Linked DNA regions of Ketobacter sp. MCCC 1A13808. The protein of the gene in region 2 interacts with the protein of the main gene of each other region in a pairwise test. Links are inferred from orthologs where the notes say so. Each region holds a gene or a part of one and is shown on either strand. Other genes may lie near its edges.

What was found.
Region 1: the proteins of FT643_RS18140 (region 2) and FT643_RS14480 interact in binary tests that used the Escherichia coli proteins (3 or more experiments, as listed by UniProt). The link is inferred for Ketobacter sp. MCCC 1A13808 from one-to-one orthologs.

The regions. Positions count from the first base shown.
Region 1 is NZ_VRKW01000007.1:190,931-194,105, reverse strand. The notes cover bases 183-3,030. They hold FT643_RS14480 (glutamate-5-semialdehyde dehydrogenase), read right to left. Parts: upstream 2,311-3,030; coding sequence 1,054-2,310; downstream 183-1,053. Other genes in these bases: FT643_RS14475 (DUF3570 domain-containing protein), read right to left, coding at 2,420-3,030; nadD (nicotinate-nucleotide adenylyltransferase), read right to left, coding at 396-1,073; rsfS (ribosome silencing factor), read right to left, coding at 183-403. Outside these bases: 23S rRNA (pseudouridine(1915)-N(3))-methyltransferase RlmH, read right to left, coding at 1-43; more of rsfS, read right to left, coding at 56-182; more of FT643_RS14475, read right to left, coding at 3,031-3,175. UniProt on the Escherichia coli protein: Catalyzes the NADPH-dependent reduction of L-glutamate 5-phosphate into L-glutamate 5-semialdehyde and phosphate. The product spontaneously undergoes cyclization to form 1-pyrroline-5-carboxylate.
Region 2 is NZ_VRKW01000012.1:25,794-28,906, reverse strand. Bases 288-3,073 are described here. They hold FT643_RS18140 (LytR/AlgR family response regulator transcription factor), read right to left. Parts: upstream 2,164-3,073; coding sequence 1,411-2,163; downstream 288-1,410. Other genes in these bases: FT643_RS18135 (sensor histidine kinase), read right to left, coding at 2,306-3,073; hemC (hydroxymethylbilane synthase), read right to left, coding at 419-1,354; FT643_RS18150 (uroporphyrinogen-III synthase), read right to left, coding at 288-402. Also shown: more of FT643_RS18150, read right to left, coding at 1-287; more of FT643_RS18135, read right to left, coding at 3,074-3,113. UniProt on the Escherichia coli protein: Member of the two-component regulatory system BtsS/BtsR, which is part of a nutrient-sensing regulatory network composed of BtsS/BtsR, the low-affinity pyruvate signaling system YpdA/YpdB and their respective target proteins, BtsT and YhjX.

The DNA.
Region 1 (3,175 bases), on a different replicon or contig from region 2:
AGGCGGGCATTTTTGTTCCCACTGCGATCAGGCGAATGCGCATTCCGATATCGGGTCAGCCTTGTCCTTGATTGTCGGGAGACATGCTCCAGAGCTTTTCCAGATCGTAAAAGCGGCGGGTGTCCGGCAGCATAATATGAACGATGATGTCGCCCAGATCCACCAACACCCATTCGGCGGCTTCTTCGCCTTCGATACCGATGGGGGTGAGACCGGCGTGTTTGACTTTCTCGCGTACGTTCTCGGCAATCGACTTAACATGCCGGTTGGAGGTGCCACTGGCGACGATCATAATGTCGGCAATGCTGGTGAGCGGTTTAACGTCCAGGATCACGATATCTTTGGCTTTCATGTCGTCCAGGGCGTTTATCGCTATGTCTTTTAATGTTTGGGGATCAGTCATTAGATCGGTTGCCGTTCCTGTATCCGTAAAGTTTGTTTTGCTGAATATAGGCCCAAACTGCGTCAGGTAAAAGGAATCGGGGCGTAATTCCTTCCGCAATCTGTTGCCTCAGTTTGGTCGCAGAGATGTCCAGCGCCGTCGTTTCGTGTACGTAGATGCGCCCACCGGCACTTTTCTTCAGCTCATCGGCCGGTGCCTGGAGTTGCTGCAACAGCTGGTACTCGGTGGAGTCGTCTTCCGGCAGTTTATTGCCGGGCCGGTGTGCCACCCAAAGATGGGCCAGCTCCAGAATACGCTGCCACTGATGCCAGCTACAAAATTGATTGAAGGCGTCCATCCCCATAATAAACACCAGCGGGGCATTGGCACCGATCTGATCGCGGATATGGATCAGTGTGGTGATGCTATAGGAGGGTTCATTGCGGGTAATTTCCCAATTATCCACCTCAAATCCCGGTACTCCGATACAGGCCAATTCAGCCATCGTTAGGCGATGCTTGGCGGTGCTGTCCGGGCTTTCCCGATGGGTGGGCATATGGCAGGGAATGAGCCGTACAAAATCCAGCCCCAGGCGGGATTTGGCTTCCCATGCCAGGCGTAAATGTCCGGTGTGAATCGGGTCGAACGTGCCGCCCAGAACGCCGGTAGCGTTAGACGCGGATTTGTCCATCACCCAACACTACGTATTTTTGCGAAGTTAAGCCATCAAGGCCGACCGGGCCGCGGGCATGGATTTTATCCGTGGATATGCCGATCTCGGCCCCCAGACCGTACTCAAAACCATCGGCAAAGCGGGTAGAGGCATTGACCATGACCGAACTGGAATCCACTTCAGTCAGAAAGCGCCGCGCCAGGGTGTAATTTTCGGTGACAATGGTGTCAGTGTGCTGCGAGCTGTAGGTGTTGATATGGTCAATGGCTGCATCCAAATCCGCCACCACACGAATCGCTAAAATCGGTGCCAGGTATTCCGTATGCCAGTCGTCTTCTGTTGCCGCAGTGCAGTCGGGCAGAATCCGGCGGGTCTGTTCGCAGCCGCGCAGCTCAACTGCGTGTTCGGCATAGCGCTCTGCCAGTTTTGGCAAAATCAGGTCGGCCACGGTTTCGTGAACCAGCAGGGTTTCCATCGCGTTGCACACACCGTAACGATGTGTTTTTGCATTCACCGCGATATTAATGGCTTTCTCGGGGTCGGCTTCTGCGTCGATATAGACATGGCAGATGCCATCCAGGTGTTTGATCACCGGAACGCGAGCGTCTTTGCTGATGCGTTCAATCAGGCCTTTACCGCCACGGGGGACGATCACGTCGACGTATTCGGGCAGGGTGATGAGTTCGCCAACGGCGGCACGGTCGGTGATTTCCAGCACCTGCACAGCGGCGGCGGGAAGGCCGGCTTGCTCCATGCCTTGACTGATGCAGCGGGCGATGGCCTGGTTGCTGTTTATGGCTTCTGATCCACCGCGCAGGATTGTGGCGTTACCGGATTTGAGGCACAGGCTGGCGGCTTCAACGGTTACGTTGGGGCGGGATTCATAGATGATGCCGATGACGCCCAACGGTACGCGCATTTTTCCCACCTGAATGCCGGAGGGACGGTATTTCATATCGGTGATTTCGCCCACGGGATCGGGCAGGGCGGCCACCTGGTGCAGGCCTTCGATCATGTTGTCGATACGGGCCGGGGTCAGTTCCAGGCGATCCAGCAAGGCGGCTTCCAGGCCGTTGTTACGGCCATTCTCAAGGTCGGTTTTGTTGGCGGCCATGAGGGCATCGCGTGAAGACTGAATGGCGTCGGCAATGGCCAGCAATGCGCTGTTCTTGGCGCCGGTATTCGCTCTTGCCATCTGGCGTGATGCGGCACGCGCCTGTTGACCCAGTCGGGCCATGTAGGCTTTGACTTCCATGGAATCGGGAACCTGCAGTGTGAAATTCAAATGATAAGCCCTTCATTATACCCAGATTGCGTACGCACTGCCATGCAGGGGCATAATGAAGGATTCAGGGACGCCAAGGTTAGAACCAGGCCGATACGAACAGGCGGATCACAGTCGCGTCGAAGCTGTACTCGGGCTCCTGGCCAGCGGCGTAACCGGTTGCCAGGACATTGCGGAAGTTGTCGTAGTCGTAACTGATTAAATCCCAGGCAATATTGGCAGTACCACGGTCAATCCAGGATGCCCAGCGGGTATCAAATTCGTAGCTCACTTTAACGCCAACGGTATTGCTGGAAAACTCCGACAGCTCCTTATCCCGTGCCATGTAGTTCTGGGAGTCGATACGGGGGAACAAGTCGCTGTAAAATTCCGCCTCACCTTGCTCGTAAATACGGAAATGAATATCGAAAATCCATCGGTCGCCAAGCGGGTGTGTGTAACCCAGATCAAGGTTGTAGGCATCAATATCCCAGGTATCCCGGAATGAGCGGTATTCGAAATTAAGCGCCGCGCGGTAGGGCAGGAAATATTTGCCACGGATGGCCAATGCCTGGGTGGTACGGGTTTCCGGATAGATCTCCGGGGCGTAGCTGTAACCTTTGGGCACCGTGTTGTCTATATAGCGGAACGAACGGTAAGGGTTGTTCAGATAGCCCTGATCGGTAATGGCTTGGTAGGAAAAACCCATCAGCAGGTTCTTGGTCATCACCTGGGTCCAGGTAACCTGATAGCTGTGGCGGCGAATGTCTTCCTGGAACGTAGCATCGGTGCTTTTGCCGACACTGTCATCGCCATAAGCGTAGTTGATACTCAGGGTGCTGAGGTCGCCAAAAAA
Region 2 (3,113 bases):
CCTGCGATCGACCAGTTGTTGCAGTTCGGACCAATCCAACAGGGTTTCGCTGGTCGCCCCCTGTTGCGCTACCTTCGGGTTCACCTGCCAACGCCTCATTTCCTCGCCGGTAGCCGGCCCTACGGCCATCCACCGTTGCTGCACCGGCCATTGCGGCCAATAATCAGCAAGTGCCGATAGCCCGAGCGCGGCCGCATTGGCAGAAACACAGATAACAAAATCGTAGCGATCCAGTTCCATTATCAGGCTGCGTTGTGCCGGATCGAGTTGAAGGGGCTCAATTTCCAAGGTGGGAAGTACGATGACATCAGCGCCTGCGCCCGCAAGGCACCGGGTAAGCTCGCCGGCTTGCTCCGCAGGCCGGGTAACGAGCACCGTCTTCCCCTGCAGCGGGGTGCTCATAGGTGACCGCATTGCATTATGCGCCCTGCTCATAAAGTCGTTGCAGAATTTGGTCCGCGCCCTGAGATAACAGTTCGTCAGCCAGCTCATATCCCAGCGCTTCTGCCTGTTCCCGGTGGCCACGGACCTCATGGCAAATCAAACGGGAGCCGTCCGGTTCACCCACCAGGCCACGCAACCAAAGTTGATCACCCTCCAGTTCCGCATAGCCGGCAATAGGCACCTGACAACCGCCCTGCAGGCGGGTATTCATGCCTCGCTCCGCCATCACCCGGCAGTGGGTATCCGCATCACTCAACACCGTTAACAGGGATAGGGTGTCGTCATCCTGCAGGCGACATTCAATACCAATGGCACCCTGGCCCACGGCAGGCAGACTTTCCTCCGGGGACATCGCTCGCCGGATGCGCGCCTCAAACCCCAACCGACGCAATCCGGCTGCTGCCAGAATAATGGCATCGAATTGACCGTCGTCCAGCTTTGCTAAACGGGAGTTCACGTTACCGCGCAGATCGACAATTTTCAGATCGGGCCGGCGCGCTTTGATCTGCGCCTGACGGCGCAAACTGCAGGTACCGAGGATGGCGCCCTGAGGCAGGTCTTCAATGCCATCGTATTGATTAGAAACAAAGGCATCACGGGGATCTTCACGTTCACAGATTACCGACAGCCCAAGCCCTTCCGGAAAGTCGACCGGCACGTCTTTCATGGAATGCACCGCGATATCCGCGCGGTTTTCCAGCATTGCCAGTTCCAGCTCTTTTACAAAGAGCCCCTTACCACCCACCTTGGCCAAAGGCGTATCCAGGATCACATCGCCGCTGGTTTTCATGGTAACCAGCTCGACCTTCAAATCCGGATAGAACTGCAACAACCGGGATTTCACTGACTCGGCCTGCCACAATGCCAACGGGCTTTGACGGGTCGCAATTCGCAGGAGTTTTGGGGTCATAAAAGGGTGCCTCTAAAATAAAGGCTGAACCCTATCACATCAGAACAGGGGATTCATCAAAGGCTTTGCAACAGCTTTTTAACCGACGAGGCGTGCCGGCGGCTTACCGCCAGCCGTTCTTCAACACCCTGAATCCGCAGATAAAACTGGTTGCCCTTGTGTTCCAGCGCTTCGATGTAACTGAGCGCAACCAGCGCATTGCGATGTACCCGTAAAAAGCGATCGCCGAACTCGGTTTCCAATTCCTTCAGCGTTTCATCCAGCAGGGTTTCCCCCTGGCTATGACGCACAGTGACGTATTTCTGGTCCGCCAGGAAATAACGAACATCGGCAACCGCAATCAGATCGATGCCCTTGCGGCTTCGCACACTGATATATTCACGTTCTTTGGCATTGGCTTGCTCTGGTTGAGCCACGCCGGTTTCACGTCTTACGGCCAGCATCTGGGCTTTATTCACTCGCCCCGCCTTGCTAAGGGCTTTTTCCAAATCTTCCTGACGCACCGGTTTCAGCAAATAATCAACCGCATTGACTTTAAACGCGGCAATCGCGTGTTCATCATAGGCAGTACAGAAAATAATGGCGGGCGGGCTGTCACTTTCCGACAGTCGCGACGCGGCCTGCAGGCCATCCATTCCCGGCATTCGAATATCCAGTAAAATAATATCCGGGTAAACAGAGGGCACCCGTTCCAACAGCTCCTGACCATTTTCAGCTTCACCGACGCACAAAGTAGCCGGGATACGCTCCAACATACGTCGCATACGGTCGCGAGCCAAAGGCTCATCATCACAAACTAATACTCGGATCATCTGACCTCACTTCTCCTCTTTATTGTTCATTATTGTCGCCGGGAGAGTCAGCAGGGCACATCAAATATTATTACCTTAGCACGATTAGAGCACGAAAATAGCGCATTGCGTCAACCTTTTAAGACCCGGTGTATACGGGCTATGGCGTCGCTTTGAGAGGATATGGATAGGAGAGCCGGGTGATATAACGGCCGCCTTCCGGATAGCCGGTAAGTTTGGCACGCTCTCCATAAAGCGCCGCCAAGCGATTACGGGTGTTCTCCAGCGCCATATGATTGCCCTCAGACGCTCCGGTGTGCAAACCGGGCTCAAACGGGTTAGTAATGGTGAGTTCAAACACGCCATGAGCATAGCCCGCGAAAATTTCCACCAGCCCCCCTTTGGGCACCGGCTGCACCCCATGAAGAAGGGCATTTTCCAGGAGCGGCTGCAAAGTTAATAAGGGGATATTAACCTGCTTAGGCACCGAGCGTATTTCCCAGCTCACTTGCAGGCGTTTGCCCAACCGCAGCTTTTCTATATTCAGATACTTTCTGCACAGCTCAAATTCCTCTTCAATCGGCACCTGATTACCCATATGGTTAAGGCTTGCCCGGAACAGCGCAGACAAATCCTCGACTACGGTTTCCGCCGTACGCGGGTCGGTTTCAATCAGGCTGGCCAGAATATTCATACTATTAAACAGGAAGTGCGGACGTATGCGGGACTGTAATGCCTGAATCCGGTGCAATAATTCCGACTGGCGCCGGGCAATCAACATGGCCTGCAGATAAAAATAACGGATCACCAACCCGCCCACGATGGCGGCGATCGCGACGTTGGTAAGCACCACAGCGGAGTAAAGCACGCTCACCGCCGATGCATCCGGCGGCGGAAAAAACACCCACTGGCTAATGACACTGACAACCCAGGTATTCACCGGGATCAACAAATAACTGATGGCCACG